3 regions of the Streptomyces sp. NPDC020489 genome follow, and region 2 is predicted to be linked to each of the others. Evidence: riboswitches for the same ligand, from Rfam matches in the RefSeq annotation. Region 2 holds a riboswitch; each other region holds the start of a gene.
What was found. Region 2 has a riboswitch for cobalamin ahead of ACH41F_RS01805 (prenyltransferase/squalene oxidase repeat-containing protein). Riboswitches for the same ligand answer to the same signal wherever they lie in the genome.
Positions count from the first base shown of each region.

Region 1 (10,420 bases), on a different contig from region 2:
CTGACCCGGGTCTCCTCGGCACCGGCTCCCGCACCGGCCCCGCTGCCCGCGCCCGAGGCCGTCGTCCCGACCTCGGTGATCCCCGCCGCCGACCCCTTCGGGCTCGACCCGGCCCCGCCGCCCGTCCTGACCGCGCAGGAGCGCCTGTATCTCACCGGCTTCCTCGCGGGCATCGACTCCGGCGCCCCCGGCGTCCCGGTCCTCCCGCCGGACGCGCCCTTCAGCGCCGAGCACGCGTTGTGGGTGAACGGCGTCCTGGCCGGCATGTACTCGCGGACGACGTCGGCCCCCCGGCCCCAGCCCGGCCGTGAGGTGGTCGTGCTGTGGGCCTCGCAGACCGGGAACGCGGAGGGCTTCGCGGGCGCCGTGGCCGACCGGCTCTCCGCGAGCGGGCACCGGCCGGTGCTGGTCGGCATGGACGACACCGACCCGGGCACCCTGCCGACCGGCGCCGACCTGCTGCTGATCACCAGTACCTTCGGCGACGGCGACGCCCCCGACAACGGCTCGGGCTTCTGGGACCGGCTCGCCGCCGAGCAGGCCCCGCGCCTGGACGGGGTCCGCTACTCCGTGCTGGCGCTCGGCGACTCCTCCTACGACGACTTCTGCGGCCACGGGCGCCGGCTCGACGCCCGCCTAGACGAGCTGGGCGGGGTGCGGCTGGCGCCGCGTACGGACTGCGAGCCTGACTACGAACCGACCGCGGACGCCTGGCTGGACGAGGTGCTGTCCGCGCTGGGCGGCGCACCCTCGCCGGTCCGGGCCCCGGCGAAGTCCGCCCGCGCGCCCCAACCCGCGCCCACCACCGGCCGGTTGGTCGGCAACCGGCTGCTGAGCCTGCCCGGCGCGGGCAAGGAGGTCCGGCGGTTCACCTTCGACACCAGCGGGACCGGCCTGTCGTACGAGGCCGGGGACGCGCTCGGGGTGCGGCCGGTCAACTCCTCCGCCCTGGTGGAGGAGTGGCTGGCGGTGACCGGCGTCGACGGGTCGGCCGTCGTGACGGTCGCCGGCGTCGGGGAGGTCCCCTTCGGCGAGGCCCTGCACCGGCATCTCGACATCACCCGCGTCACGCCCGACCTGCTGCGGTTCGTCGCCGAACGGGTCCGGGACGGGCGGGAGTTGCGGAAGCTGCTGCGGCCCGACAACAAGGACGGCCTGGCGCAGTGGAGTTGGGGCCGGCAGGCGGTCGACGTGATCGCCGAGCACCCGGTGCGGGCGGACGCCCGGGACTGGGCCGGGGTGCTGAGGAAACTCCAGCCGCGCCTGTACTCCATATCGTCCAGCCCGCTCGTCGACCCGCACCTGGTCTCGCTGACCGTCTCGGTGGTGCGGTACGAGAACCTGCGCGGCATCCCGCGCGGCGGGGTCTGCTCCCCGTTCCTCGCGGACGCCGCGCCGGGCACCGAGGTGCCGGTCTTCGTGCAGGCCTCCCCGCACTTCCGGCCGCCCGCCGATCCCTCGACGCCGATGGTGATGGTCGGGCCCGGCACCGGCGTCGCGCCCTTCGTGGGCTTCCTCCAGGAGCGGCGCGCGCTCGGGCACCGGGCGCCGAACTGGCTGTTCTTCGGGGAACAGCACCGGGCCAGCGACTTCTACTACGAGCAGGAGCTGACCGAGCTGCTCGACGAGGGCACGCTCGCCCGCCTCGACACCGCCTTCTCCCGCGACCAGCGTCAGAAGGTCTACGTCCAGGACCGGATGCGCGAGCACGGCCCCGAGCTGTGGCGGTGGCTCCAGGACGGCGCCCACTTCTACGTCTGCGGCGACGCCTCCCGGATGGCCAAGGACGTGGACCGGGCGCTGAGGGACATCGCGGTCGCGCACGGCGGGCTGGGCGAGCAGGAGGCTGCGGCCTATGTGAAGCAGCTGGCCTCGACGAAGCGGTACGTACGGGACGTGTACTGACCCGCCCACCTCCCCGTCTCCGTCCGACCGGCTGACATGCCCACCTCCCCTTCTCAGTCCAACCGGCTGACACGCCCCGCCTCCCTGCCCCAATCCAGCCGACCGCCTGGCGAACGGCGGGCGAACGCCGGGTCACGCGACCTCGCACAAAATTGGAACGAATCCATTTCTTGAACCATTCGTGTTTGTGGGGGTAGGTTGGCCCCCATGACTTCACCGCAGCCCCCGACCACCGCAGAGGACCTGCGGGGCGCCGGCCTGCGGGTGACGGCCGCCCGCGTCGCGCTCCTGGAGACCGTCCGCGCAGGCGACCACCTCGGGGTCGACGCCCTCGCCTCCGGGGTGCGGGACCGGGTCGGCCACATCTCGGTGCAGGCCGTCTACGACGCCCTCCACGCGCTCACCGCGGCGGGACTCGTCCGACGTATCGAGCCCCCGGGCAGTCCCGCCCGGTACGAGGGCCGGGTCGGCGACAACCACCATCACCTGGTCTGCCGGGAGTGCGCGGCGGTCGTCGACGTCGACTGCGCGGTCGGCCACGCGCCCTGTCTGACCGCCTCCGACGACCGCGGCTTCTCGATCGACGAGGCCGAGGTCATCTACTGGGGCCTGTGCCCCACCTGTTCCACCGCCCGCAAGGCTTGAGCACCACACCCGGAAGGATTTCCCCACATGTCCGAGAACAGCGCCGCTGAAGGCACATGCCCGGTCGCACACGGCCGCGCCGCACACCCCACCCAGGGCGGCGGCAACCGTCAGTGGTGGCCGGAGCGGCTCAACCTGAAGATCCTTGCGAAGGACCCGGTCGTCGCGAACCCGCTCGGTGCGGACTTCGACTACGCCGAGGCGTTCGGCAACCTCGACCTCGCGGCCGTCAAGCGGGACATCGCCGAGGTCCTGACCACCTCCCAGGACTGGTGGCCGGCGGACTTCGGCCACTACGGCCCGCTGATGGTCCGGATGGCCTGGCACAGCGCCGGCACCTACCGCATCAGCGACGGCCGCGGCGGTGGCGGCCGTGGTCAGCAGCGTTTCGCGCCGCTGAACAGCTGGCCGGACAACGTCAACCTGGACAAGGCCCGCCGTCTGCTGTGGCCGGTCAAGAAGAAGTACGGCCAGTCCATCTCCTGGGCCGACCTCATGATCCTCACGGGCAACGTGGCGCTGGAGACGATGGGCTTCGAGACCTTCGGCTTCGCCGGCGGCCGCGCCGACGTCTGGGAGGCCGACGAGGACGTGTACTGGGGTCCCGAGACCACGTGGCTCGACGACCAGCGCTACTCCGGCGACCGCGAGCTGGAGAGCCCGCTCGGCGCCGTCCAGATGGGTCTGATCTACGTCAACCCCGAGGGCCCCAACGGCAACCCGGACCCGCTCGCCGCGGCCCGCGACATCCGTGAGACGTTCCGCCGGATGGCGATGAACGACGAGGAGACCGTCGCCCTCATCGCCGGTGGTCACACCTTCGGCAAGACCCACGGCGCCGGCCCGGCGGACAACGTCGGCGCCGACCCCGAGGCCGCCCCGATCGAGGACCAGGGCCTCGGCTGGGCCAGCACCTACGGCACCGGCAAGGGCGGCGACGCCATCACCTCCGGTCTCGAGGTCACCTGGACCACCCAGCCCACCCGGTGGACCAACGATTTCTTCGACATCCTCTTCGGCTACGAGTGGGAGCTCACCCAGAGCCCCGCCGGCGCCCACCAGTGGGTGGCCAAGGACTCCGAGGAGATCATCCCGGACGCCCACGACCCGTCGAAGAAGCGTCGCCCCACGATGCTCACCACCGACCTCTCGCTGCGCTTCGACCCGATCTACGGCGAGATCTCCAAGCGCTTCCACGAGAACCCGGACCAGTTCGCGGACGCCTTCGCCCGCGCCTGGTACAAGCTGACCCACCGTGACCTGGGCCCGAAGTCCCTGTACCTCGGCCCGGAGGTCCCGGCGGAGACGCTGCTGTGGCAGGACCCGCTGCCGCAGGCCGAGGGCGCGCCCATCGACGCCGCCGACGTCACCGCGCTCAAGGCCAAGCTGCTCGCCTCGGGCCTGACCGTCTCGCAGCTGGTGTCGACCGCGTGGGCGTCCGCGTCCACCTTCCGCAACAGCGACAAGCGCGGCGGCGCCAACGGCGCCCGCATCCGTCTCCAGCCGCAGGTCGGCTGGGAGGTCAACCAGCCCGACGAGCTGGCTCAGGTCCTGCGCGTCCTGGAGGGCGTCCAGGCCGACTTCAACGCGGCCTCCGGCGCCAAGAAGGTCTCGCTGGCCGACCTGATCGTCCTCGGCGGTGCCGCCGCGATCGAGAAGGCCGCCAAGGACGCCGGGTACGACGTCGAGGTGCCGTTCACCCCGGGCCGTGTCGACGCGACCGAGGAGCACACGGACGCCGAGTCGTTCGCCGCGCTGGAGCCGACCGCGGACGGCTTCCGCAACTACCAGGGCAAGGGCAACCGCCTGCCGGCCGAGTACCTGCTGCTCGACAAGGCGAACCTGCTCGGCCTGAGCGCGCCCGAGATGACCGTCCTCGTCGGCGGCCTGCGTGTCCTGGGCACCAACCACGGCGGGACGTCCCTCGGTGTCCTCACCGAGACCCCCGGTGTCCTCACCAACGACTTCTTCGTCAACCTGCTCGACCTGGGCACGGAGTGGAAGTCGACCTCCGAGGACCAGACCCACTTCGAGGCCCGTGACGCCTCGGGCGCGGTCAAGTGGACCGGCACCCGTGCCGACCTGGTCTTCGGCTCCAACTCCGAGCTGCGCGCCCTCGCCGAGGTCTACGCGAGCGACGACGCGAAGGAGAAGTTCGTGAACGACTTCGTCGCGGCGTGGGTCAAGGTGTCGAACGCCGACCGCTTCGACCTGGTCTGAGTCAGCGCACCGGGGACGCCCCGGCCGGCCCGTGCGGGCCGGCCGGGGCGTCCCCTTTTGCCCGGTGCGGGGCGTCAGGCGGCCGTGTACCCCAACTGCCTGCGCATGTACGGCGTCATCAGGGTCTTCGCCTTGGCCAGGACGGAGGTACGGCCGCCCAGGACCGCGCTCTCCCCGCCCGGCACCGGCAGCAGCGTCAGGCCGTCGGCCCCTCCGAAGGGCACGATCAGCGGGGTGCGGTGCACGGGACGGTAGAAGCGGGGTTCCTTGCGGTGCCTGCCGGGGCTCTGGAGCTGGGCGCGGATGTTGTGGACCGCGAGGTCGGCCTGGGCCAGGGCGGCGGGGGTGATCTTGAGCTCGGTGGCGTCGTTGACGTCACCGACCGCGAAGACGTCCGGCCGGCCGTCGACCCGGAGCGTCCGGTCGACCTTGACGTGCCCGGAGGGGTTCAGCCAGTCCCCGTGGCCGCCGAGGCGGAGCCAGAGCGTGTTGGGCGTGGTGCCCGTGGCCCAGTACGAGAGGTCGGCCTCAAGGACCTCGCCGCGCGCGTCGCGATAGGTGCCGAACTCGAGGCCGGGTGACATGAACGACTTCAGCCGCACCTCCACGTCGTGCGCCTCCAGCCAGGCCAGCGCCTTGCGTCCGGCGCGTTCGCTGCCCGTGCCGTGCAGCAGGGCGGGACCGGAGTGGGCGAGCGTGACCCGCGCGTCCGGCCGGGCCAGCCGTATCTCCGCGCTGAGTTCGACCCCGGAGGGCCCACCGCCGACGACGAGGACGTGCCCGGCGCCGGCGACGGCCTGCTGGTGCCCGGCGAAGGCCTTCGCGGCCTCCTCGACGGTGGTGCCGTTGAAGCGGGCCGGTTCGGGGTAGTCGGCGCCGGTGGCGATCACCACCACGTCGTAGGGCAGCCGCTCCCCCGTGGCCAGGACGACCTGCCGGGCCTCGGTGTCGATCCGCAGTGCCTTGCCCAGCACCACCTGGCCGCCGCTGAGCAGCCGGTCGTACGGGATGAAGGGGGTCATCGACCACTCCGGCCGGACGCCCGCCCGCAGCGAGGCGACGCGGTGGAAGAAGACCTCCTTGCGGTCCACCAGCGTGACCCGCGCGGTCGCGTCCAGCCTCCTCGCGATGCGGACTCCCGCGTAGCCGCCGCCGATCACCACTACGTCGCCGTCGCTCACACGACTCTCCTGTGCTGTGGGGGAGCCTGCACAGTAACGCTTGAACTTTAAAGTTGTGGGGGCCTGATGTGTGCGTTCCGTGAAGCGATGCGCTACGTCAGCCCGGCGACGAACGTCCCGAGGCGGGCCAGGCCCTCGCGCAGCGTGTCGCCGGAGGCCGCGTACGACAGGCGCACGTGCGTGTCCGCCGTCCCCACCCCGAAGTCACGGCCCGGGGTGAGCGCGACATGCGCCTCCCGCAGTGCCCGGGCGCAGAACTCCCACGAGGTGAGCCCGGTGCCGCTGACGTCGAAGTAGACGTAGAACGCCCCGTCGGGCGGCACCGGCACCGGCAGCCCGATCCGCGCCAGGCCGTCCAGGACGAGCGCGCGCCGGCGCCCGAACTCGGCGCGCCGCTCCTCACAGACGGCGAGGGAGTCGGGGGTGAAACAGGCCAGGGCGGCGTGCTGGGCCGGGGTGGAGGCGCACAGGAAGTAGTTCTGGGCGAGGCGTTCCAGGGCCGGTACGAGGATCTCCGGGACGACGCACCAGCCGAGCCGCCAGCCGGTCATGCCGAAGTACTTGGAGAAGCTGTTGATGACGACGGCGTCGGGGTCGTACGACAGGGCGCTGCGGGGCGGCCGGTCCTGGTCGTCGTGGTCGCCGAGGTCGAGGTAGATCTCGTCGACGATCCGCCAGGCCTGGCGGTCCCGGACGAGTGCGCACAGCGCGGCCAGCTCGTCGCCCGGTACCGAGGTGCCGGTCGGGTTGGAGGGCGTGGCGACCATGACCCCGCGCGTGCCGTCCGTCCAGTGTTCCCGCACGGAGTCCGCGTCCAGCTGGAAGCGCGAGGCCGCGCTGGTCGGCACCAGCCTGACCCGGGCGCCGAAGCTCTCCATGATCTGCCGGTTGCAGGGGTAGGACGGGTCGCCGATCAGCACCTCGTCCCCGGGGTCGACGAGCGCGGCGGCGCCCAGCACCAGGGCGGCCGAGGCGCCGGCAGTCACGACGACGCGGCCCGGGTCGACGTCGACGCCGTGGCGCTCGCCGTAGAACCCCGCGATCGCCTGCCGCAGGGCGGGCATGCCGAGCGCCTCGGTGTAGCTCATGGGCCGGCCGTCCATGGCCGCGCGCATCGCCTCCACGACGGCCGGGGGCGCGCCGAAGTCGGGCTCGCCGAGGCTGAGCTTGACCACGTGGTGGCCCTGGGCCTCCAGGGCGGCGGCGTGCTTGCCGAACTCCATGGCGTAGAAGGGGGCGACGGACTCGGCCCGCTGCGAGATCCGCATGCGGCGACCTCCGGCTCGACGACGGACGGGACGTGCTGACCCTAAGCGGTCACGAGAGGGGCTGGTCCGCGGGCCCGCCCCTCGGGTCACCTCCTGGCCGTCAGGCCCGGGCGTGCTCCCGGCCGCCGCGGCTGTACGGGGGTGCCGTCGCGCACCGCGGGCGTGGATCCCGCGGTGCGCGCGGCGTTCGGCTCCGCCCCGGTGTGCGCCCGGTACGAGCCGGGGGGCGCCGTCTGCGCGCCCCCTGTCGGCGCTTGCCAGCGCCTTGACGAGGGCACTACTCTCGCCAGGCCTTGGTGAACGGGAAATCCGGTGTGATGCCGGTGCGGCCCTCGCCACTGTGATCGGGAAGTCCGGCTCCGGCCCTCGCGGGCAGCCACTGGGTCCTTGTGACCCGGGAAGGCGGAGCACCGGGCGGTGGGACCCGTGAGCCAGGAGACCGGCCAAGGCGCGTCAACCATCCACGAGGTGCTGGAGAGGGTCTGCTGAGCCATGCACATAGCCGAGGGATTTCTGCCTCCGGCGCACGCGGTCGCCTGGGGCGTCGCGTCCGCGCCATTCGTCGTCCACGGAGTGCGCTCACTCACGCGTGAAGTCAGGGAGCATCCGGAGAGCACCCTGCTCCTCGGCGCCTCGGGCGCCTTCACCTTCGTCCTGTCCGCACTGAAGCTGCCCTCGGTGACGGGCAGTTGCTCCCACCCCACCGGCACGGGCCTGGGCGCCATCCTGTTCCGCCCGCCGATCATGGCGGTGCTGGGCACCATCACCCTGCTCTTCCAGGCGCTGTTGCTGGCCCACGGCGGCCTGACCACGCTGGGCGCGAACGTGTTCTCGATGGCCATCGTCGGGCCCTGGGCCGGATACGGCGTCTACAGACTGCTGCGGCGTCTCGGTGCGCCGCTGATGGTGGCGGTGTTCTTCGGCGCGTTCCTCGCCGACCTGTCCACCTACTGCGTCACCAGCGTGCAGTTGGCGCTCGCCTTCCCCGACCCCGGCAGCGGATTCCTGGGCGCGCTCGGCAAGTTCGGCTCCATCTTCGCCGTCACGCAGATCCCGCTCGCGGTGAGCGAGGGGCTGCTGACGGTGTTCGTGATGCGTCTGCTGGTCCAGTCGAGCAAGGGCGAACTGACGCGGCTGGGCGTGCTGTTGAGCCGTCCGGAGAAGGCCGCGGCCGACACCGGGACGCAGGCGGTGGCCCGATGAGCCGGAACGCGAAGATCAACACGCTGTTGCTGCTCGTCGTGGTGGCGCTCGCCGTGCTGCCGCTGGCCCTCGGGCTGGGCGACCACAAGGAGGAGCCCTTCACGGGCTCCGACTCCGAGGCCGAGACCGCGATCACCGAGATCGAGCCGGACTACGAGCCCTGGTTCTCGCCGCTGTACGAACCGCCGTCCGGCGAGATCGAGTCGGCGCTGTTCGCCCTCCAGGCGGCAGGAGGCGCGGGCGTCCTCGCCTACTACTTCGGACTGCGCCGGGGCCGTCGGCAGGGCGAGGCCCGGGCACTGGCCGGACAGAAGTCCGAGGACGCCCGGGACGAGTCCGCCACCGAGCGGACCTGATCCCGCGTGCTGCCGATCGACGCGGCCGCGCACAGCAGCCACTGGCGCCGCCGCCATCCCGTGGACAAGGCCGTCCTCGGCCTGGGCCTGACGGTCCTGGCCATCTCCCTGCCGCCCTGGCCGGGCGCCGCCCTGGTGCTGCTGACGTCCGTCACCGTCCTCCTGGGCCCGGCGGGGGTGCCCGCCCGGCGGCTGTGGCGCGCCTACCGGGTACCGCTGGGCTTCTGCGCGACCGGGGCGCTCACCCTGTTGGTCCAGGTCGGCGGCCCCGACGGTCTCGTCGCCCCGGCCGACGGCGGCTGGGTGCGCGCCGGGGAGCTGTTGCTGCGGACGTCGGCCGCCTCCCTCGGCGTGCTGCTGTTCGCCTTCACCACCCCCATGTCGGACCTGCTGCCCCGGCTGGTCAGGGCGGGCGTGCCCGCACCCGTCGTGGACGTCGCCCTGGTGACGTACCGGATGAGCTTCCTGCTCCTGGACTCCGTGCGCCGCGTGCGGGAGGCGCAGGCCGCGCGGCTCGGGCACACCGGCCGGGCCGCGGAGTGGCGGTCGCTGGCCGGGCTCGGCGCGACCGCCTTCGTCCGGGCGTTCAGCCGGGCCGCCCGGCTCCAGGACGGTCTCGCCGGACGCGGTTACGACGGCACCTTGCGCGTGCTGGTGCCCGAGGCCAGGGTCTCGGTCCGTTTCACGGCCGCCAGCGTCGCGCTGCTCGTGGCGGTGGCCGCCCTCACCCTCGTCCTGGAAAGGCCGCTGTCATGAGCGAGCCCGCACTGGTCGCCCTGCGGGGCGCGTCCTTCGCCTACGAGGACGGTCCGACCGTGCTCGACGGCCTCGACTTCGAGGTGCGCGAGGGGCGGGCCCTCGCCCTGCTGGGCCGCAACGGCAGCGGCAAGACCACCCTGATGCGGCTGCTCAGCGGCGGACTGCGGCCGCACCGCGGCGCGTTGTCGGTCGAGGGGCGGTCGGTGTCGTACGACCGCAAGGGGCTGACCCGGCTGCGGACGACCGTGCAGCTGGTCGTGCAGGACCCGGACGACCAGCTGTTCGCCGCCTCCGTCGCCCAGGACGTGTCCTTCGGACCGCTCAACCTCGGTCTGCCCGACGCGGAGGTACGGACCCGGGTGGCCGAGGCGCTGGCCGCCCTGGACATCAGCGCGCTCGCCGACCGGCCCACCCACCTGCTCTCCTACGGCCAGCGCAAACGGACCGCGATCGCGGGCGCCGTGGCGATGCGACCGCGCGTGCTGATCCTCGACGAGCCGACCGCCGGACTCGACCCGGACGGCCAGGAGCGGCTGCTGACCACCCTCGACGCCCTGCGCGCCTCGGGCACCACGGTGGTGATGGCCACCCACGACGTCGACCTCGCCCTGCGCTGGGCCGACGACGCCGCGCTGCTCACCCGTGCCGGCGCGCACACCGGCCCCGCCGCCGCGATGCTGGCCCGCACGGAACTGCTGCGGGAGGCGGGGCTGCGGCTGCCCTGGGGGGTCGCGGCCGCCCGACTGCTCCGGGAGCAGGGGCTGTTGGCCGACGACTCCCCAGGTCCGCGGACCCCGGACGAGCTCGCCGCGGTGTCGCCCGACGCCGCCTCCCGCTGACGCCGAGCTGGGTCGCGGCGCTCAGGCCGCCAGGACGGGTTCCT
Region 1 covers NZ_JBIRUZ010000003.1:161,454-171,873, reverse strand. The annotation lists gene ACH41F_RS07910 (molybdopterin-dependent oxidoreductase) at 1-1,905, shown strand, start outside; gene ACH41F_RS07905 (transcriptional repressor) at 2,113-2,550, shown strand; gene katG (catalase/peroxidase HPI) at 2,578-4,770, shown strand; gene ACH41F_RS07895 (FAD-dependent oxidoreductase) at 4,845-5,951, opposite strand; gene ACH41F_RS07890 (pyridoxal phosphate-dependent aminotransferase) at 6,044-7,219, opposite strand; cobalamin riboswitch at 7,497-7,682, shown strand; gene ACH41F_RS07885 (energy-coupling factor ABC transporter permease) at 7,712-8,422, shown strand; gene ACH41F_RS07880 (energy-coupling factor ABC transporter substrate-binding protein) at 8,419-8,778, shown strand; gene cbiQ (cobalt ECF transporter T component CbiQ) at 8,785-9,534, shown strand; gene ACH41F_RS07870 (energy-coupling factor ABC transporter ATP-binding protein) at 9,531-10,376, shown strand.
Region 1: it holds a riboswitch for cobalamin, as region 2 does, so the genes downstream of both, ACH41F_RS07885 (energy-coupling factor ABC transporter permease) here and ACH41F_RS01805 (prenyltransferase/squalene oxidase repeat-containing protein) in region 2, are expected to answer to the same signal.

Region 2 (10,420 bases):
TGGCGATCACGTGCGTGCCGGGCAGCGGGGAGCCGAGGGTGACGGCGAAGGCGAGGCGGACGAGCAGGACGGCGAGGCCGAGCTTGACGAAGGCGGAGTAGGCGCGGGCCCAGGGGGCGTCGGTGCGGCACGCCGCCACGACGAAGGCGGAGGTGGCGATCAGCAGGGCGAGCAGGAGGGGGTTGGTGGTGCGGGTGGCTGCGACACCGAGGGAGAGTGCCCAGAGCCACCAGGCGCCGGGGTGCAGCGGCGTGGCGGCGGAAGGGAGCCGTGCGGCGCCGCCGGGGGCGAGCCGCGGGGCGCGGCCGTCGCCGCGGCGCCCGGGCTCAGCGCGCATTCCGGCGCCGCCTCGCCTGCCACACCGCCGCCGCGCCGAGTGCCGCCACGGCCGCGGCGCCGGCGAAGACGCCCACCGACGGGCCGGCGCCGCCGTCGTCCTTCTCGGAGGGCTGAGCGGACTCGGTCTCCGGCTTCTTCCCCGACGCCACCTGCTCCCCGCACCCCGCCCGCGGATACCCGGCGATGGCGCACAGCAGGGCGTCGGAGCCGTACCGCAGGGGTGGGGCGACCGCCGCCAGGGCCTCCGCCGTGGTCGCGTCGGTGGCGACCACCGCGCACGCCGTCCGCGCCCGCGGCGGGGTCTCACCGGAGGGCGCGTCCGACGTTGTACCGAAGTCGACGACCAGCGCGACGCGCTTGCGGCCGTCCTCGGCCGGGGTGTGCGCGCAGATCGTGGCGAAGGACGCCGTGCCGCGGGGCTTCGCGGCGTCCGCGGAGTCCTCGCTGACGGCGAACCGGAAGCCCTGGACGTCCCCGTCGGAGGGGACGGCGGTGGCGGGCCCCTGGGTGGCGTAGGTCCAGGTGCCGCCGGTGCGGTCCCAGAAGGACCAGTAGCGGTAGCCGGTGGCGTGGGCGGCGCCGGTCGCGCCGGTCAGCAGGACCAGCGCGGCCAGGAGCGGGGCGAGGGCTCGGCGGGTCACGGCTGCCGCTTCTTGTTGCGGCCGCTGATCAGGAAGCCGACGCCGATGCCGGCGACGAGTCCGACGCCGATGATCCACCAGACGCTGACACCCTCCTCGTCCTTCTCGGCGGCCTTGTCGTCCGCCTCGGGGGCCCGGCTCTCGTTCGCGGCCGGGACGTCCCGCGGCTGGGGACCGGTGGCGTTCAGCAGGGCCACGAGGTCCGCGCCCCCGAAGTCGCGCGGGTTCAGACCGGCCGCCTGGGCGGCGAGGACGAGCTGCGCGTACGCGGCCGGGCCGCTCTGCTCGGCCCACTTCAGGGCGTGCGCCGCGAGCCAGCGGCCGGAGGCGGTGGCCTCGGTGTGGAAGTCGGCGGCGGAGAGGGCGACGACCGCGTCCGCGGTGTTGCCGTAGTCGGGCTGGTTCTCGCTGCCGGGCAGCACCGAGGTGAGGTGCTTGTCCTTCGCCATGGTCCTGGCGAGGTAGGAGGCGCCGTTGTGCGCGGCCTGCTCGGCGTCGCCGGGCTTCGCGCAGGACGCCGAGGCGGTGTCGTCGTCGGCCTGGATGTTCGTCGGCTGCTCACCGAGCGCGCCGAGCACGGCCGCGGCCGTCGCGTCCGCGTTGGCGGCGAGCTTGCCCTTCTTGTCGGGCTGGTAGGCGAAGGCACCCGCGCCGTCACCGGTGCACGGCAGGGCGAGCTTCAGCAGGGCGTCGTACGGCGTCCTGCCGCCCGTGCGCACCTTCGCGGGCTGCTCGCCGACGGCGGTCAGGGCGCCGATGACCACGGAGGTGGAGTTGGCGTCGCTCGCCCCGCCCGGCATGTAGCCCCAGCCGCCGTCCTTGTTCTGCACGGACTTCAGCCAGGCGACCGCCTTGCCCGGCGCGTCCTGGTGGCCGCCGGTCGCCGCGAGGGCCTGGACGGCGGCGGCCGTGCTGTTGGTGTCGACCATGACCTTGGCGTCACAGGCCTTGGCGGCATCCGCGCGGAAGGCGGGAAAGGCGCCGTTCGCGCACTGCTGGCCGGCCAGCCAGTCCACCGCCTTCTCGGCGGGGTCCACGCCCTGCTCCACCTGCGCGAGCAGGGTCACCGACTGCCGCCACACCCCGTCGTACGTGGGGTCCGCGCTGCCGTACAGCCCGTCCGGTGTCACCACCGACGGCGACGGCGAAGGACTCGCGGCCACGGCCGGTGCGGCGGCCCCGATGACGGCGGTGGCGGCCAGGACCGCGGCGCTGCGGCGGACGTTCATGATCGGCGGGTGCCTCTCCCTGAAAGCGGGGCCGGGCAGCGCGGGACACCCCGGCGGCTCGGCCCCGTATGCCTCGACGGTGCCGCACACCGGCCGGTTGCCGGTGCGCGTGAGCCGGTCACTGGGACCGTACGGGGCGATCCGGCTCGCCCTCGCGCGCTGCGCAGGGCTCACGGTTGCGGGTCAGCGCCGGAATTGCACCGGCTTCCCCCCGTACGGGCGTGATGACGACCCAGCCACTGTACCGGGCCGTAGAAAGCCGCTGAGGGGCGGCTGTGAGCGGCGGTGGTTCCGGGGCCGCGGAGAGCACGGGGAGCCTGATCGGCTCGGGGCGGGCCTGGGACGTGTACGAGATCGACGGGGCGGGGGTGCGGCGGCGACCAGAAGCGGGGGGGATGGTCCGGTAGGCGGGGGGATGGTCAGGCCCGGTCTCCTCGATTACCCGCTCGCCCCGGTCGCCCGAGGTGTCGGGCCGCCGAAGGGCAGGTGCAGGACCCGGGAGGCCAGCAGCCAACTGCCGTTCGCCGTGCGCCGGAACGTGTCCTCGTAGTGCCCGACCTGGACCGGCGGTCCGGAGGGGATCGGGGTCGTGCCGCCGGCGTGGCCGTCGACGCGGTACGTGGTGAAGTACGAGGTCGCGCTCGCGGTGTCGGCGGAGTCGACGGTGACCAGGATGTTCGACATCACCCGCCGCGAGAGCCGGCCGCCGGGGCGCGAGCCGAAGTACTCCCGCAGTGCCGCCCGCCCCTGGAACCGCCGCGCGTCGCCGCCCGGAGAGGGCCACTCCCAGCAGCCGTCCTCGGTGAACAGCTCGGCCACGGAGCCGGGTTCGCCGAGGTCGAGGCGGCGGACGAGGTCGACGATGAGGCGCTCGCAGGCGCGCTCGGCGAGGAGTCGCTCGATGGGGTCCATGATCCTGTGTAGCAGCCGCGGGCGGGCCGGGGCGACCGATCAGGCCACCGGGCCACCGAGGGGAGCGCGGCTCACGTCGCGTTCGGGGCTGCCACCGCCACGTACGTCACCGGCTCGCTCCCCGCGACCGCCTCCGCCCGCCCCAGCTTCACCAGCCGCCGCAGATGGGCCTCGGCCTCCGAGACCGCGATGTTCCGTGATCCGTAGGGGATCTGGTGCCAGGGCCGGTTCCACTCCATGCGCTCGGCGAGCTGCCACGGGGTCAGCGGCGCCGCGAGCAGGGCCAGCAGTCCGGTCAGCCGCTCCTCGTGGTGGGCGAGCAACTCCCGTACCCGGGCGGGCGCGTCGGTGAACGCGTACTGGTGGGCGGGGAGGATCTCCGCGGGGGCGAGACGGCCGACGCGTTCGAGGGAGTCGAGGTAGTCGCCGAGCGGGTCGGTGACGGTGGCGTCGTCGGGGTCCTCGTACAGGCCGATGTGCGGGGTGATCTCGGGGAGCACGTGGTCGCCGGAGAACAGCCGCCCGTGGCCGGGGAGTCGGGCGGGGTGCTCCTCCTCCAGGTGCAGGCAGACATGGCCCGGGGTGTGGCCCGGCGTCCAGATCGCGCGCAGCCGGCGGCCGGGGAGGTCCAGGAGTTCGCCGGGGACGATCTCGCGGTCGGGGAGCGCGGGGGAGAAGCCGGGGAGCCGGCGGGGCCGGGCGGCGCGCAGCGGCGCGACGTGCTCCTCGGGGGCGCCGGCCGCGGTGAGCTTGGCCGACATGTACGACAGCCAGTGGCCGGCGTCGGTCTCGCGGGTGCGGCGGACGATCGCCGAGTCCGCCGCGTGCATCGCGATCCAGGCGCCGGAGGCCTCACGGACCTTGCCCGACAGTCCGTGGTGGTCCGGATGGTGATGGGTGATCACCACGCCGTGGATCTCGCCGACCGAGGTGCCCAGCGCCGTCAGTCCCGCGGTGAGGGTGTCCCAGGACTCCGGGTCGTCCCAGCCGGTGTCGACGAGGACCGGGCCGCGGTCGGTGTCGACGACGTAGACGAGCGTGCAGCCCAGGGGGTTGTCGGGGATGGGGACTTGCAGGGAGCGGACGCCTCCGCCGTGGTCGCGGACCGCCGGTTCGGGCTGTGGCACCGACTGCGTCATGGGCTCCCCCGTCTCCGCGTTCCGGCCACTATAACTAGAACGCGTTTCGATGGGAGCCCCGGTCACCCTTCCGGTCGGTTCGCCCCTGTGGACTCCTCCGAGGGGAGCTGGTATCAGTTTCCGGTATCTGATGAACCGTCAGAGCCAGTCCCCGGGGAGGCAGTCGCCATGACCGAGCTCGTGGAACACGGACAGCTGTTCATCGGCGGGGAGTTGACCGACCCCCTGGGCAAGGACGTGATCGAGGTGATCTCCCCGCACACCGAGGAGGTCATCGGACGGGTCCCGCACGCCTCGACCGGGGACGTGGACCGGGCCGTCGCGGCGGCGCGCGAGGCCTTCGACCACGGACCCTGGCCGCGCATGACGCTCGACGAGCGCATCGAGGTCGTCACCCGCATCAAGGACGGCATCCTCACCCGGCACGAGGAGATCGCCCGCGTCATCTCCTCCGAGAACGGCTCTCCGTACTCCTGGAGCGTCCTCGCGCAGGCGCTCGGCGCGATGATGGTGTGGGACGCGGCGATCACGGTCGCACGGGACTTCCCCTACGAGGAGCAGCGCGACGGCGTCCTCGGCAGGATCCTGGTCCGGCGTGAGCCGGTCGGCGTCGTCGCGGCCGTGGCCCCCTGGAACGTCCCGCAGTTCGTCGCCGCCGCCAAGCTCGCGCCCGCGCTGCTCACCGGCTGCACGGCGGTGCTCAAGCCGTCGCCCGAGTCGCCGCTGGACGCCTATCTCCTGGCCGAGATCACACGCGAGGCCGGGCTGCCGGAGGGCGTGCTGTCGATCCTGCCCGCCGACCGGGAGGTCAGCGAGTACCTGGTCGGGCACCCGGGCGTCGACAAGGTCTCCTTCACCGGGTCGGTGGCGGCCGGCAAGCGGGTGATGGAGGTGGCGTCACGCAATCTGACGCGCGTGACACTGGAGTTGGGCGGCAAGTCCGCGGCGGTCGTCCTGCCGGACGCGGACCTCGAGACCTCCGTCCCCGGGATCGTGTCGGCGGCCTGGATGAACAACGGCCAGGCGTGCGTCGCCCAGACCCGCATCCTCCTGCCGCGCTCCCGCTACGACGAGTTCGCGGACGCCTTCGCCGCCGCGGCGAGCGCCCTGGTCGTCGGCGACCCGCTGGACCCCGCGACGCAGGTGGGCCCGCTGGTGGCACAGCGCCAGCAGCGCCGGAACCTCGACTACATCCGCATCGGCCAGGAGGAGGGCGCCAAGATCCTCGCCGGCGGCGGCCGGCCGCCCGGCCTGGACCGCGGCTGGTACGTGGAGCCCACCCTCTTCGGCGAGGTCGACAACTCCATGCGGATCGCGCGGGAGGAGATCTTCGGCCCCGTGATCTGCCTGCTGCCCTACGGTGACGAGTCCGAGGCCCTGAAGATCGCCAACGACTCGGACTACGGCCTGTCCGGCAGCGTGTGGACGGCGGACGTGGCCCATGGCATCGAGGTCGCGCGGCAGGTCCGTACCGGCACCTACTCCGTCAACACCTTCAGCCTGGACATGCTCGGCCCGTTCGGCGGCTACAAGAACTCCGGTCTGGGGCGGGAGTTCGGCCCCGAGGGCTTCAGCGAGTACCTGGAGCACAAGATGATCCACCTCCCGGCCGGCTGGGAGGGATGAGCGGCCGTGGGCGACCGCTGGCAGGTCGAGGTCGACCGTTCCCTCTGCATCGGCTCGGCCCAGTGCGTCCACCACGCCCCCGACGCCTTCCACCTCGACACGGGCCGCCAGTCCCACCCGGTCGAACCGGAGACGGACGCCAACGAGAAGATCCTCGCGGCGGCGGAGAGCTGCCCGGTGGAGGCGATCATGATCACGCTGCTGGGGAGCGGGGAGCCGGTGTTCCCGCCGGAGGAGTAGCGCGATCTTGTGTGCGAGACTCCCCTGTCTGTGTGGTGACTGTGGACGGGGGAGCGATGCGACGGACGGGGATCGCCGTGGTCACGGCCTGGGCGGCGGCGGTGGCCCTGACGGGATGCGGCGGCGACGGGGACACGGGGCCGGCCGCGGCATCCGCGAAGCCGCGGGTGCTGACCGCCGAGGCCGTGCGGGGGGACCTGCGGGCCGCCCTGGAGGAGGCCGGGTTCGGGAAGCCGACGTTCGACGGCGCGGACTCCGAGCAGATGCGCAAGCGCCCCTGCCAAGTCTCTGGGCGGCTGCGCACGTCGACCGCGCCGGACCGCGAGGCAGCCGAGCGTGCCGTCGCGGAAATGGACCGGCGCGGCTGGAAGGTGAGCGAAGGGATGCCGGACGACCATGGCGTCGGCTGGGCCCTGGACCGCTCCGGCTGGTCCGTGAGCTTCGTATCCGGCGAGGCGGGGCCCGCGGGGAGCACGCTCCTGGGGGAGCTCCTGGCTCACGAGGGCGGCGAGGCTGGGGACTTCCATGGACTGGCGTTCTACGGCTTCGGCCAGAACTGCGGGGAAACCGCTGCTACCGCGTCTCCCTGACCTCCGTCAGATCGATCAGGCGGCACACCGTCTCGATGTCGATCTTGACCTGGGCGATGGAGGCGCGGCCCGACAGCCAGGTGATGAGGGCCGAGTGCCAGGTGTGCTCGATGACGCGGACCGCGGAGAGCTGCTCGGGGGTGGGGTCCGCCAGGCCCATCGCGTCCAGGATGATCACCGTGGTCTGGCGGGAGACATGGTCGACCTCGGCGGAGACGCTGCGGTCGGCGAAGGTCAGAGCGCGCACCATCGCGTCGGCGAGGTGAGGCTCGCGCTGGAGGGCTCGGAACGCGCGCATCAGCGTCTCCGCCACCCGCTCCGCCGCCGACTCGCCCTGCGGCGGCTTCTTGCGCAGCGTGCCGTGCATGTGCTCCAACTGGTCCTGCATCGTGGCCACCAGCAGATGCACCTTGGACGGGAAGTAGCGGTACAGCGTGCCCAGCGCCACCTGCGAGGACTCCGCGACCTCACGCATCTGCACCGCGTCGAAACCGCCCCGGCTGGCAAGCTGCGCGCTCGCGTGCAGGATGCGACGACGACGGGCCTCCTGGCGCTCGGTGAGCGGCGGGGCGGCGGGGCGCTGGGTGCTGACTTCCGCAGGCATGGGTCCCGTTCCGTGACAGTCGGTGAGGGCGGGTGATCACACAGCATGGCAGGGTCCGGTCGTGGCGTGAATCACCTGATCCACTGCTCACACCACTCCTACCTGCCGGTAGATTCAGAGCCTCTTGGACGATCAAGTCTGAAACTTGTTCTAGATTAGCGTCCCGGCGTAATCTCGCGGGAAACAGCAGGGAGAAGGGGGCCGGGAGTGACCGCTGAGGCCAGTCGGACGGGGTCCCAGGGGGACCCGGCCGCGGACGGCGAGCGACCGCTCAACATCGCCCTCCTCACCTACAAGGGAAACCCGTTCTGCGGTGGCCAGGGCGTCTACGTCCGCCACCTCTCCCGCGAGCTGGCCCGTCTCGGCCACCGCGTCGAGGTCATCGGCTCCCAGCCCTACCCCGTCCTCGACGAGGGCGACGACATCGACGGCCGCCTCCGTCTCACCGAGCTGCCGAGCCTGGACCTGTACCGCTCCCCGGACCCGTTCCGCACCCCCGGGCGCGACGAGTACCGCGACTGGATCGACGCGCTCGAGGTCGCCACCATGTGGACCGGCGGCTTCCCCGAGCCGCTGACCTTCTCGCTGCGCGCCCGCCGCCATCTGCGCGCCCGGCGCGGCGAGTTCGACGTCGTCCACGACAACCAGACGCTGGGCTACGGCCTCCTGGGCGACCTCGGCGCCCCTCTGGTCACCACGATCCACCACCCCATCACCGTGGACCGCCAGTTGGAGCTGGACGCGGCCGAGAGCTGGGGCCAGCGCTGGGCCAAGCGGCGCTGGTACGCCTTCACCACCATGCAGAAGCGGGTGGCCCGCAGGCTCCCCTCGGTCCTGACCGTCTCCGGCACCTCGCACCAGGAGATCGTCGACCACCTCGGCGTCCGCGAGGACCGGATCCACGTCGTCCACATCGGCGCCGACACCGACCTCTTCTCGCCGGATCCGTCGGTGGCCGTGATCCCCGGCCGGATCGTCACCACCTCCAGCGCGGACGTCCCGCTCAAGGGCTTGGTCTTCCTGGTCGAGGCCCTCGCCAAGGTCCGCACCGAGCACCCCGGCGCCCATCTCGTCGTCGTCGGCAAGCGCGCCGAGGACGGCCCCGTCGCCCAGGCCATCGAGCGCTACGGCCTCGAAGGCGCCGTCCGCTTCGTCAAGGGCATCTCCGACGCGGAGCTGGTCGACCTGGTCCGCTCGGCCGAAGTGGCCTGCGTGCCCTCCCTGTACGAGGGCTTCTCGCTCCCGGCGGCCGAGGCGATGGCCACGGGCACCCCCCTCCTCGCGACCACCGGCGGAGCGATCCCCGAGGTCGCCGGCCGGGACGGGGAGACCTGCCTGGCCGTACCACCGGGCGACTCCGGGGCCCTGGCGACCGGCCTGAGCCGCCTGCTCGGCGACGCGGAGCTCAGAGCGCGGCTCGGCCGGGCGGGCCGTGAGCGGGTACTGGCGCGGTTCACCTGGGCCAGAGCCGCCGAGGGCACGGTGTCCCGCTACCGCGAGGCCATCACCGGCTCCGCCGACCAGACCCCGGGCCGCTCCGCGGCCCCCGTGAGTGTTGCAGGCGTCTCTTCCGAAAGCAGGGCCACGTGCTGACCGTCGACTTCTCCCGGTTCCCGCTCGCCCCGGGCGACCGCGTCCTGGACCTCGGCTGCGGAGCCGGCCGGCACGCGTTCGAGTGCTACCGGCGGGGCGCCCAGGTCGTGGCCCTGGACCAGAACGCGGAGGAGATCCGCGAGGTCGCGAAGTGGTTCGCGGCGATGAAGGAGGCGGGGGAGGCGCCGGAGGGTGCCACCGCCACCGCCATGGAGGGCGACGCCCTCGCGCTGCCCTTCCCCGACGAGTCCTTCGACGTCGTGATCATCTCCGAGGTCATGGAGCACATCCCGGACGACAAGGGCGTCCTCGCCGAGATGGTCCGGGTGCTCAGGCCCGGCGGGCGGATCGCCGTCACCGTCCCGCGCTACGGCCCCGAGAAGGTGTGCTGGGCGCTGTCGGACGCGTACCACGAGGTCGAGGGCGGCCACATCCGCATCTACAAGGCCGACGAGCTGCTGGCGAAGATGCGCGAGGCCGGCCTGAAGCCGTACGGCACCCATCACGCCCACGCCCTGCACTCCCCGTACTGGTGGCTGAAGTGCGCGTTCGGCGTCGACAACGACAAGGCGCTGCCGGTGAAGGCGTACCACAAGCTCCTGGTCTGGGACATCATGAAGAAGCCGCTGGCGACGAGGGTCGCCGAACAGGCGCTCAACCCGCTGATCGGCAAGAGCTTCGTGGCGTACGCGACCAAGCCCCACCTCCCCGCGGTGGACGCGCGGTGACGACTCCGCGTACCGAACACCTGGTGCTGCCCGGGGTGTTGACCGCCGAGCAGGCTGCCGCGACCGTCGCCGGCATCCTCGCCGTGCAGCGGGAGGACGGGGCGATCCCGTGGTTCCGCGGCCACCACCTCGACCCCTGGGACCACACCGAGGCCGCGATGGCCCTGGACACGGCGGGCGAGCACGAGGCCGCCGAGCGGGCCTACGACTGGCTGGCGCGGCACCAGAACGAGGACGGCTCCTGGTACGCGGCGTACCGGGACGGGGACTTCGCGGACGTCACCGACCGGGGCCGGGAGACGAACTTCGTCGCCTACATAGCGGTCGGGGTGTGGCACCACTACCTCTCCACGGGCGACGACACCTTCCTGGACCGGATGTGGCCCGCGGTCTACGCGGCGATCGAGTACGTCCTGCGGCTCCAGCAGCCCGGCGGCCAGATCGGCTGGAAGGGCGAGGACGACGGCACGTTCACGAACGACGCGCTGCTGACCGGCTCCTCCTCCATCCACCACGCGCTGCGGTGCGCGCTGGCGATCGCCGAGCAGCGTGAAGAGGCGCAGCCGGACTGGGAGTTGGCGGTGGGGATGCTGCGGCACGCCATCCGCCGGCACCCCGAGCGGTTCCTGGACAAGAACCGCTACTCGATGGACTGGTACTACCCGGTGCTGGGCGGCGCGCTCACCGGCGCGGAGGCCAAGGAGCGCATCGAGGCGGACTGGGACCGCTTCGTCGTCCCCGGCTTCGGGGTGCGCTGCGTGGTCCCCAACCCGTGGGTG
Region 2 covers NZ_JBIRUZ010000001.1:406,757-417,176, forward strand. The annotation lists gene ACH41F_RS01795 (energy-coupling factor transporter transmembrane component T) at 1-337, opposite strand, end outside; gene ACH41F_RS01800 (SCO2322 family protein) at 327-980, opposite strand; gene ACH41F_RS01805 (prenyltransferase/squalene oxidase repeat-containing protein) at 977-2,209, opposite strand; cobalamin riboswitch at 2,327-2,460, opposite strand; gene ACH41F_RS01810 (nuclear transport factor 2 family protein) at 2,648-3,121, opposite strand; gene ACH41F_RS01815 (MBL fold metallo-hydrolase) at 3,193-4,260, opposite strand; gene ACH41F_RS01820 (aldehyde dehydrogenase) at 4,429-5,886, shown strand; gene ACH41F_RS01825 (4Fe-4S domain-containing protein) at 5,893-6,126, shown strand; gene ACH41F_RS01830 (hypothetical protein) at 6,183-6,716, shown strand; gene ACH41F_RS01835 (TetR family transcriptional regulator) at 6,700-7,320, opposite strand; gene ACH41F_RS01840 (glycosyltransferase family 4 protein) at 7,528-8,913, shown strand; gene ACH41F_RS01845 (class I SAM-dependent methyltransferase) at 8,907-9,641, shown strand; gene ACH41F_RS01850 (prenyltransferase/squalene oxidase repeat-containing protein) at 9,638-10,420, shown strand, end outside.

Region 3 (10,420 bases), on a different contig from region 2:
TGGTCTTGCCGCTGCCGGAGGACGGCGCGGCGATGACCAGCCGAGGGACGGAAGCACTCACCACTCGATGCCCCTCTGGCCCTTCTGCCCGGCGTCCATCGGATGCTTGACCTTGGACATGTCGGTCACGAGATCGGCGAAGTCCACCAGCTTCTCGGGTGCGTTGCGCCCGGTGATCACCACGTGCTGGGTGCCCGGCCGATTCCTGAGCACGTCGATGACCTCGTCCGTGTCCACCCACCCCCAGTGCAGGGGGTACGCGAACTCGTCGAGCACGTACAGCCGGTACGTCTCGGCGGCCAGGTCCCGCTTGACCTGCTCCCAGCCCTCCCGGGCCTTCTCCTCGTTGTCCATCTGCGCGTCCCGCTGCACCCAGGACCAGCCCTCGCCCATCTTGTGCCAGTCGACGGACCCGCCCTCCCCGGACGCCCCCAGCACCCGCAGCGCGTTCTCCTCGCCGACCTTCCACTTCGCCGACTTGACGAACTGGAACACCCCGATGGGCCACCCCTGGTTCCAGGCCCGCAGCGCCAGCCCGAAGGCGGCCGTCGACTTCCCCTTGCCGATGCCCGTGTGCACGACCACCAGCGGCCGGTTACGACGCTGACGGGTCGTCAGACCGTCGTCCGGCACCACACTCGGCTGTCCCTGCGGCATTACGCGGCCCTCCTCTGTACGTCCTTCACGAGCCCGGCGATGGAGTCCGCCCGCAGCTCGTCCAATGTCACGGCGGTGCCGCCCAGTTCACCGGCGAGCTGTCCGGCGAGCCCGAGCCGCACGGGCCCCGACTCGCAGTCGACGACGACGCAGGCGACGCCGTCGGCCGCGAACAGCCGCGCCGCCCGCCCCGCGAGCGCGACCGGCTCGGGCCCACCCGTGGCCCGCCCGTCCGTCACCACGACCACCAGCGCCCGCCGGGCCGGATCCCGCAACCGCTCGACCCGCAGCACCTCGTGCGCCCTCAACAGCCCCGCGGCGAGCGGCGTACGCCCACCGGTGGGCAGCGTCTCCAGCCGGGCCGCCGCGGCGTCCACGGACGACGTCGGAGGCAGGGCCACCTCGGCGGCCGCCCCCCGGAACGTCACCAGCCCCACCTTGTCCCGCCGCTGGTAGGCGTCCAGCAGCAACGACAGCACAGCCCCCTTGACCGCGCTCATCCGCTGCCGCGCCGCCATCGACCCGGAGGCGTCCACGACGAACAGCACGAGGTTCCCCTCGCGCCCCTCCCGCGTCGCCTGCCGCAGATCGTCCCGGCGCACCACGAGGCCGGGCCCGGACCGCCCGCGTGCCCGCTGATGCGGGGCGGCGGCCTGCACGGTGGCCGCCAGATGCAGCTTGGTCAACGCCCCTTGCGGGCGTCGCGCACCCGTGGTCCGCCCCTGCTCGGTCCGCGCCCGCGAACGTCGCCCGGCAGCCCCGTCCCCGAGCCCGGGCACGCTGAGCACCTTGGTACGGAACGGCTCGGCAGCCCGCACCGCGGACTGCTCACCCGCACCGGCACCGGCGGGCTGCGGCTCACCGCCCTCGCCCTCCTCGGGGCGCGCACCCTCGTCGCCGCCCTGCGGACCGGACTCCGGCGACGGCTGCCCGCCGCCGCCCCCACCGGGCCCGTCGGGATCGGGATCCTCGTCGCCCTCGCCGTCGCCGGAGAACTCCTCCAGCGTCTCGTCGAGCTTGTCCTCGTCGAGTCCCGGCGCGTCGAAGGGGTTGCGCCGACGCCGATGCGGCAGCGCGAGCAGCGCGGCCTGCCGTACGTCCTCCGCCAGCACCTCGGTCCGCCCCGCCCAGGCCGCCAGCGCGGTGGCCGTCCGGGCCATCACGATGTCGGCCCGCATCCCGTCCACCTCGAACGCGGCACAGGTCGCCGCGATCTGCCGCAGCGCCCCGTCACCGAGCCGCACCGACGGCAGCAACTCCCGCGCGGCGACGATCCGTTGCCGTACCGCCGCCTCCTCGTCCGCCCAGCGCGCCGCGAAGCCCGCCGGGTCGTCGTCGTACGCCAGCCGGCGCCGCACGACCTCCACCCGCTGGTCCGGCTCCCGCGAGGCCGCGACCTCGACGGTCAGCCCGAACCGGTCGAGCAACTGCGGCCGCAGCTCGCCCTCTTCGGGGTTCATGGTGCCGACGAGCAGGAACTTCGAGGCGTGCCGCACGGAGACGCCCTCCCGCTCCACGTAGGAGGCGCCCATGGCGGCCGCGTCGAGCAGCAGGTCGACCAGGTGGTCATGGAGCAGGTTGACCTCGTCGACGTAAAGGATCCCGCGGTGCGCGTCGGCGAGCAGCCCCGGCTCGAAGGCCTTCACGCCCTCCGCGAGCGCCCGCTCGATGTCGAGGGCGCCGACGAGCCGGTCCTCCGAGGCACCTACGGGGAGTTCGACCATGCGGGCGGGGCGCGCGACGCCGTTGCCGGTCTCGTGCGGCCCGTCCGGGCACGCGGGGTCCGGCGCGGCCGGATCACAGGAGAAACGGCACCCGGCGACGACCGGCACCTCCGGCAGCAGTGCCGACAGCGCCCGCACGGCCGTCGACTTGGCGGTGCCCTTCTCCCCGCGCACCAGCACACCGCCGACCGCCGGTGACACGGCGTTCAGCAGCAGCGCGAGCCGCAGGTCGTCCTGGCCGACCACGGCCGTGAACGGAAACGGGGTACTCACTTCTCGTCACCCTCCAGATCGCCTTCGAGCTCCAGGTAGGTGGCGCGCAGCCGCTCCAGCGTGTCCGCGTCCGGCTCCGCCCACAGCCCCCGGTCCGCCGCCTCCAGCAGGCGCTCGGTGATGCCGCGCAGCGCCCACGGGTTGGACTTCTTCATGAAGTCCCGGTTCTCCGGGTCGAAGACGTACTCGGCGCTGAGCTTCTCGTACATCCAGTCGTCGACCACGCCCGCCGTGGCGTCGTAGCCGAAGAGATAGTCGACGGTCGCCGCCATCTCGAACGCGCCCTTGTAGCCGTGCCGGCGCATGGCCGCCATCCAGCGGGGGTTGACCACCCGGGCCCGGAAGACCCGGTGGGTCTCCTCGCCGAGCGTCCGCGTCTTCACCTGGTCGGGCGTGGCCGAATCGCCCACGTACGCCTCGGGGTTGGCGCCCGTGAGGTGGCGGACCATGGCGACCATGCCGCCGTGGTACTGGAAGTAGTCGTCGGCGTCGACGAGATCGTGCTCGCGGGTGTCGACGTTCTTCGCGGCCACGTTGATCCGCTTGAACGCCGTCTCCATGTCCCCGCGCGCCGCCCGCCCGTCGAGCCCGCGCCCGTAGGCGTAGCCGCCCCACACCGCGTACACCTCGGCGAGGTCCGCGTCCGACCGCCAGTTCCGGGCGTCGATCAGCGGCAGCAGACCGGCGCCGTACGCGCCGGGCTTGGAGCCGAAGATCCGGGCCGTCGCGCGCCGCCGGTCACCGTGCTCGGCGGTGTCCTCGTCGGCGTGGGCCTTGACGAAGTTCCGGTCGGCGGGCTCGTCCAGCTCGGCCACCTGGCGCACGGCGTCGTCGATCAGCCCGACCACGTGCGGGAACGCGTCCCGGAAGAACCCGGAGATACGGACGGTGACGTCGACACGGGGACGGCCGAGCTCCTCCAGGCCGATGATCTCGAAGCCGGTCACCCGCCTCGACGCCTCGTCCCACACCGGGCGGCAGCCCAGCAGCGCGAGGATCTCCGCGATGTCGTCGCCCTGGGTGCGCATCGCGGAGGTGCCCCAGACCGTCAGCCCGACGGACTTCGGGTACTCGCCGGTGTCCTGGAGGTAGCGCTGGACCAGCGAGTCGGCGAGCGACTGGCCGACCTCCCAACTCAGCCGGGACGGAATGGCCTTGGGGTCGACGGAGTAGAAGTTGCGGCCGGTCGGGAGCACGTTGACCAGACCGCGGGTGGGGGAGCCGGACGGACCGGCGGGGACGTAACCGCCGTCGAGCGCCTTGAGGATGTGGTCGATCTCGTCGGTGGTCCGCGCCAGACGCGGTACGACCTCGGTGCAGGCGAACTCCAACACAGCCACCGCTTCCGGGAGTTCGGTGCCGAGCACACCTCGGACGAGAGCCGGGACGAGCGTGACGTCCCAGCCGCGTGCCTCCATGCCCTCCGCCACCCGCCGGCACAGCTGCTCCAGCAGGTCGATCGCGTCGGCGGCCGAACGGGACGGCCCCTCGACGAGCTCCGTCAGCTCCACCGGCACCTTCACCGGGGCGCCCGGCTCGGCCAGCAACTTCTTCTCCACCAGCCCGAAGTGGGCCGCGAAGGACGCCCTGAGCCCCGGCAGCGCGTTCGCCTGCCCGCCCCACACCTGCGAGGCCCGCAGCACGGCGAGCACCAGGTTGACCCGCGCCTCGTCGACCGGGCCGCCGCCCAGGACGTGCAGCCCGTCCCGGATCTGCACGTCCTTGATCTCGCACAGGTAGCCGTCGATGTGCATGACGAACTCGTCGAAGGCGTCGTCGTCCGGCTGGTCCTCGACATGCAGGTCGTGGTGGAGCTCGGCCGCCTTCACCAGCGTCCAGATCTGCGCCCGCACGGCCGGCGCCTTCACCGGGTCCAGGTCGGAGACGAGCGCGTACTCGTCGAGCAGCTGCTCCAGCTTGGCCAGGTCGCCGTAGGTGTCGGCGCGGGCCATCGGCGGCACGAGGTGGTCGACGACCGTGGCGTGCCCGCGCCGCTTGGCCTGGGTGCCCTCGCCGGGGTCATTGACGATGAACGGGTAGATCAGCGGGAGTTCACCGAGCACGGCGTCCGGCGCGCACCCGCCGCTGAGCCCGAGCCCCTTGCCGGGCAGCCACTCCATCGTGCCGTGCTTGCCCATGTGCACGACGGCGTCGGCGCCGAAAGAGTTCTCCAGCCACCGGTACGCGGCCATGTAGTGGTGCGACGGCGGCATGTCCGGGTCGTGGTAGATCGCGATCGGGTTCTCGCCGAAGCCGCGCGGCGGCTGGATCATCACGACGACGTTGCCGAACTGGAGGGAGGCGAGCACGATGTCGTCCCCGTCGACGTACAGCGAGCCGGGCGGCTCGCCCCACGCCTCCAGCATGGCGTCCCGCAGCCGCGGGTCGAGCTGGTCGAACCACGCCCGGTAGTCCGCGAGCGGCACCCGCGCGGGCGCGGCGGCCAGTTGCTCCTCGGTGAGCCACTCGACGTCGTGGCCACCGGCGTTGATGAGCCGGTGGATCAGCTCGTCCCCGTTGTCCGGGTGCCCCTCGACGACGTAACCGGCGTCCCGCAGCGCGTCCAGCACCCGCACCGCCGAGGCCGGGGTGTCCAGGCCCACCGCGTTGCCGACCCGGGAGTGCTTGGTCGGGTAGGCGGTGAAGACGAGCGCGAGCTTCTTGTCGTGGTTCGCCTTGTGCCGCAACCGGGCGTGCCGCACGGCGATCCCGGCGACGCGCGCGGCCCGCTCGGGGTCGGCCACGTACACCGGGACGTCGTCCGGGCCCTGCTCCTTGAAGGAGAACGGCACGGTGATCAGGCGCCCGTCGAACTCCGGGATCGCGACCTGCATCGCCGCGTCCATGGGGGAGAGGGCCGCGTCGGACCCGTCCCAGGCTTCCCGGGACGAGGTGAGGCAAAGGCCTTGCAGCACCGGCACGTTCAGGTCCGCCAGCGCCCCGATGTCCCAGGCCTCCTCGTCACCGCCGGCGGAGGCCTGCGAGGCGTGGGCGCCGCCGGCGGCGAGGACGGTGGCGACGAGGGTGTCGGCCTTGCCGAGGATCTCGTACAGGGCGGCGTCGGCTCCGCGCAGCGAACCGCAGTACACGGGAAGGGCGTTGGCGCCGCGTGCCTCGACGGCCTCGCAGAGGGTGTCCACGAAGGCGGTGTTGCCGCTGAGTTCATGGGCCCGGTAGAAGAGCACGCCGACGGTCGGGCGGCCCTCCTGAAGGGCGTACGAGCCGTGGACGCCGAACTCCGGCATCTTCTGCGGCTCGACGAACCCCTCACCGGTCAGCAGCACCGTGTCGGAGAGGAACCGGGCGAGTTCGGTGAGGTTGGCGGGGCCGCCCTCGACGAGGTACTTCAGCGCCTCCGCCACCACACCGGCCGGCACGGACGACTCGGCCATCAACTCCGCGTCCGGGACGGACTCCCCGCCCAGCAGCACGGTCGGGATCCCGGCGGCCTTCAGCGCGGCCAGCCCGTCCTCCCAGGCCCGCTTGCCGCCGAGCAGCCGTACGACGGCGATGTCCGCGCCCTCGACGAGCGCGGGCAGCTCCTGCGCCACGTCCACGCGGGTCGGGTTGCCGATCCGGTAGTCGGCACCGGAGGCGGCGCGGGCCGCCAGCAGGTCCGTGTCGGCGGTCGACAACAACAACACTGTGCTCATGCGGGCGCTCCCGGTGGAATGAAAGGCAGTCCTTGCGGCGCGCCGGACTCGATGAGCCGCCACAGCGCGTCCGTGTCCGCGTGCTGTTCGATCAGGTCGCCGAGCCGGTCGAGCTGCTCCTCGCGCAGCGCGGCGAACGAGGTGTCGGGCGCCGGTACGAAGCGGCGGCCCGCGGCGGCCGCCACCTCGCGCAGGAACGCCCGCCGGAACCCGTCCGACTCCAGCGACCCGTGCCAGTGCGTGCCCCAGGTCTGTCCGACCCGGCAGCCGTCCAGGAACGGTTCCCCGCCGTGGACGTCGGCGACCCCGTGATGGATCTCGTACCCGGCGACGTGCTCGCCGAGGGCCTCGCCCTCCGGCCGGGTGAGGGTCTTCTCGCGGGCGAACCGCACCCGCACGGGAAGCACTCCGAGGCCGTCGACCGCGCCGGCGCGCGACTCGACCTCGTCCTCGATGTGCTCGCCGAGGATCTGGAACCCGCCGCAGACGCCGAGGATCGGACGCCCCTGTGCGGCCCGTGCGGTGAGGGCGTCGGCCAGACCGCGCTCCCGCAGCCACTGGAGGGCCCGGACGGTCCCCCGGGTGCCGGGGACGACGACGAGGTCGGCGTCGGCCAGCTCCTCCGCCCGGTCCACGAACCGCACCACGACACCCGGTTCGGCGGCCAGGGCGTCGACGTCGGTGAAGTTGGACATGAGCGGGATCGCGCAGACGGCGACGCGCAGGACGTCCTCGCCCACGGGCGGGGCGGTGTTGGACTCCCGGACGGTCCCGCGCAGGGACACCCGCAGCCCGTCCTCCTCGTCGATGCCGAGCCCGTGCCGGAAGGGCAGCACGCCGTAGGTGCGCCGCCCGGTGAGGCCGTGCAGCATGTCGAGCCCGGGTTCGAGGAGGGACACGTCCCCCCGGAACTTGTTCACGAGGAACCCGGCGACGAGCTTCTGGTCCGCCTCGGACAGCAGGGCGACGGTCCCGAAGAAGGACGCGAAGACCCCACCGCGGTCGATGTCACCGACGACGAGCACGGGCAGCCCGGCATTGCGGGCGATGCCCATGTTCACGATGTCGGTGCGCCGCAGGTTGATCTCGGCCGGACTGCCCGCGCCCTCACAGATCACCGCGTCATACGTGCCCCGCAGTTCGGCGAGACAGTCCAGCACGGTGCCGAGCAGCCGCTGCTGGCGTCCGCCGTGGTACCCGCGTGCGCTCAGCTCGCCCACCGGCTTGCCGAGCAGGACGACCTGACTGCTCTGCTCGCCACCGGGCTTGAGCAGCACGGGGTTCATCAGCGCGGTCGGCTCGACGCGGCAGGCCTGGGCCTGCATGGCCTGCGCCCGCCCGATCTCGGCGCCCTCCCGCGTCACGAACGAGTTGAGGGACATGTTCTGCGCCTTGAACGGCGCGACCTTGACCCCCTGGCGCACCAGCCACCGGCAGATCCCGGCGGTCACGACGCTCTTGCCGGCGTCGGAGGTGGTCCCGGCGACGAGAAGCCCCCCGCCGCTCATGACCTGCGCCCCTGCACGACGGCCCGCGCGGCGACACCCACGCCGAGCGCCAGCAGCCCGACCCGGCGCGACAGCCGTACGGCCCGCTCGATGTCCGTGACCTCCACGGATCGCCCCTCCCCATTCAGCACGGGCCGGTGCTCCACCCGCCCCGCGTACGACAACGTCCCGCCCAGCCGCACCCCGAGCGCCCCCGCGAACGAGGCCTCCACAGGACCGGCGTTGGGACTCGGATGGCGGCGCGCGTCGGCACGCCAGGCCCGCACGGCACCGCGCGGATCGCCGCCGGCCACCGTCGCGAGGACGGCGGTCAGCCGCGCCCCGGGCCACCCCGCGACGTCGTCCAGCCGCGCCGAGGCCCACCCGTAGCGCCGGTAGCGGGGGGACTTGTGCCCGACCATCGCGTCCAGCGTGTTGACGGCCCGGAAGCCCAGCAGTCCCGGCACCCCGGCGACGGCCCCCCACACCAGCGCCCCGACGACGGCGTCGGAGGTGTTCTCGGCGACGGACTCCACGACGGCCCGGGCGATCCCGTCGGCGTCGAGGGCCTGCGGGTCCCGCCCGCACAGATGCGGCAGCCGCTCCCGGGCCGCCTCGACGTCCCCGGCGGCCAGGGCCCGCCCGATGACCCGGGCCTCACGAGCGAGCGAGGTACCCCCGACGACGGCCCAGGTGGCGACGCCGGTCAGCGCCAAGGAGGCGGTACGGGAGGGACGTACGACGTGCTGCGCCACGGCACCGAGCGCCACGACGCCCCCGGCGCACACCGCGGTGTGCAGCGCCCCCCACCCCCGGTGGTCCCGCCACAGCACCCGCTCCACGGCGCCCGCGGCCCGCCCGAACGCGGCGACCGGATGCCCCCGGCGTGGATCACCGAGCAGCAGGTCCCCGAGAAGTCCGGCGGCGGCGCCGTACGCGAAGACGCGATCGGCACGCATCGGCTCAACCGGCCGTGGGGTCGGGCAGCGACCTGGAGCGGTACCTCAGACGGCAGGCGAGCATGGTGATATGTCCTCACTCAGGGTGTCCACGCCCTGGTTCGACGAGACCGACGACGAGAGTTCCTGGCTCCCGGGGCTACCTACCCCGGTGACAGTGGCGGGACCGCGCCGGACTCGCACCGGCTTCCTCTCCATGCCGTCGTACATGGCCCCGGCAGTCCACCACGGGCCCGGAAGGGCCGTCAACTTGCCGTTGACCTGGGGCGGGGGAGTGTGCCGAGGCCCACATACGGGCCGTCGCGGCTGTCACGAAAACGTGGGGTGGGGGGCGGGGCACCCGCCCCCCCCCCCCCCCCGGCGGGGGGGGGCCCCCCCCCCCCCCGCCCAAAAACCACCCAAACCCCCCCCCCCCCCCCCGCGGGCGACCCCGCGGGTGGGGCCGGGGTGGGGGGGGGGGGGGGGGGGGGGGGGGGGGCGCCCCCCCCCCCCGGGGGGGGGGGGGGGGGGCCCCGGGGGGGGGGGGGGGGGCCGGCCCCCCCCCCCCCCACCCCACGAGGGCCGTGCGCGTCGCCTCAGGCGACGATCAGATAGATCCCGTACGCCACCGCCGCCGCGCAGGCGGCGAAGCAGGCGTATGCGCCGGTGACCGCGAGAGCGGCGGAGCCGCCCTGGGCCGAGGCCTGTTCCTGGCGGGTCAGGCCCTTGATGCCGAGGGTGAAGAGGGCCACGAGAGCCACGGTGACCACGAGGCTGACGCCGAAGACGGAGCCCAGCGCTTCCCAGTCGATCTTCATGCCGGTGATTCCTTCGTTGACGTGGGGTGCGTGGGGCTCAGACGGCGGCCGGCGGGGCCGGCTCCGCCGTCGCGGCGATCGGGGCGGGGATGGTGGCCGTGAGGTCCTCGGTCACCGTGCCGGCGGGGGGCGGGGTGACCGCGGCGATCGCCGTGGTGACGACGCCGGCCGGCTCCTCGCTCTCGTTGACGTTGGTGTGGTCGACGACCTCGCGGCGCGAGATCTTCCAGATCGCCGCGCTGGAGCCGACGAGGAAGACCGCCACCAGGGCCGTGCCCCAGCTGCCGAGGTCGCAGACGGACTCGGCGATGGCGCCCACGAGTGCCGCGGCCGGGAGCGTCAGGCCCCACGCCACGAACATCCGGGTCGCGGTCGACCAGCGCACCACGCCGCCCTTGCGGCCGAGACCGGCGCCCATCACCGAACCCGAGACCGAGTGGGTGGTGGAGAGGGAGAAGCCGAGGTGCGAGGAGGCGAGGATGACCGTGGCCGCGGAGGTCTGGGCGGCGAAGCCCTGCTGCGGCTGGAGGTCGGTCAGGCCCTTGCCCATGGTGCGGATGATGCGCCACCCGCCGAGGTAGGTGCCGAGCGCGATGGCGAGACCCGCGGAGAGGATGACCCACATCGGCGGGTCGGAGTCGGGGGCGACGGCACCGCCGGCGACCAGGGCGAGCGTGATGATGCCCATGGTCTTCTGCGCGTCGTTCGTGCCGTGGGCGAGGGAGACCAGGCCGGCCGAGGCGATCTGGCCCGCGCGGTAGCCCTTCTCGGAGGACTTGCTGCCCTCGGACTTCTTCCCGAGCGAGTACATCAGCCGGGTGGCGAGCAGCGCGGCGACGCCCGCGACCAGGGGGGCCGCGATCGCCGGGA
Region 3 covers NZ_JBIRUZ010000021.1:66,945-77,364, forward strand. The annotation lists gene ACH41F_RS38575 (cobyrinate a,c-diamide synthase) at 1-61, opposite strand, end outside; gene cobO (cob(I)yrinic acid a,c-diamide adenosyltransferase) at 58-657, opposite strand; gene ACH41F_RS38585 (putative cobaltochelatase) at 657-2,654, opposite strand; gene cobN (cobaltochelatase subunit CobN) at 2,651-6,307, opposite strand; gene ACH41F_RS38595 (cobyric acid synthase) at 6,304-7,815, opposite strand; gene ACH41F_RS38600 (cobalamin biosynthesis protein) at 7,812-8,753, opposite strand; cobalamin riboswitch at 8,854-8,987, opposite strand; gene ACH41F_RS38605 (hypothetical protein) at 9,329-9,550, opposite strand; gene ACH41F_RS38610 (inorganic phosphate transporter) at 9,588-10,420, opposite strand, start outside.
Region 3: it holds a riboswitch for cobalamin, as region 2 does, so the genes downstream of both, ACH41F_RS38600 (cobalamin biosynthesis protein) here and ACH41F_RS01805 (prenyltransferase/squalene oxidase repeat-containing protein) in region 2, are expected to answer to the same signal.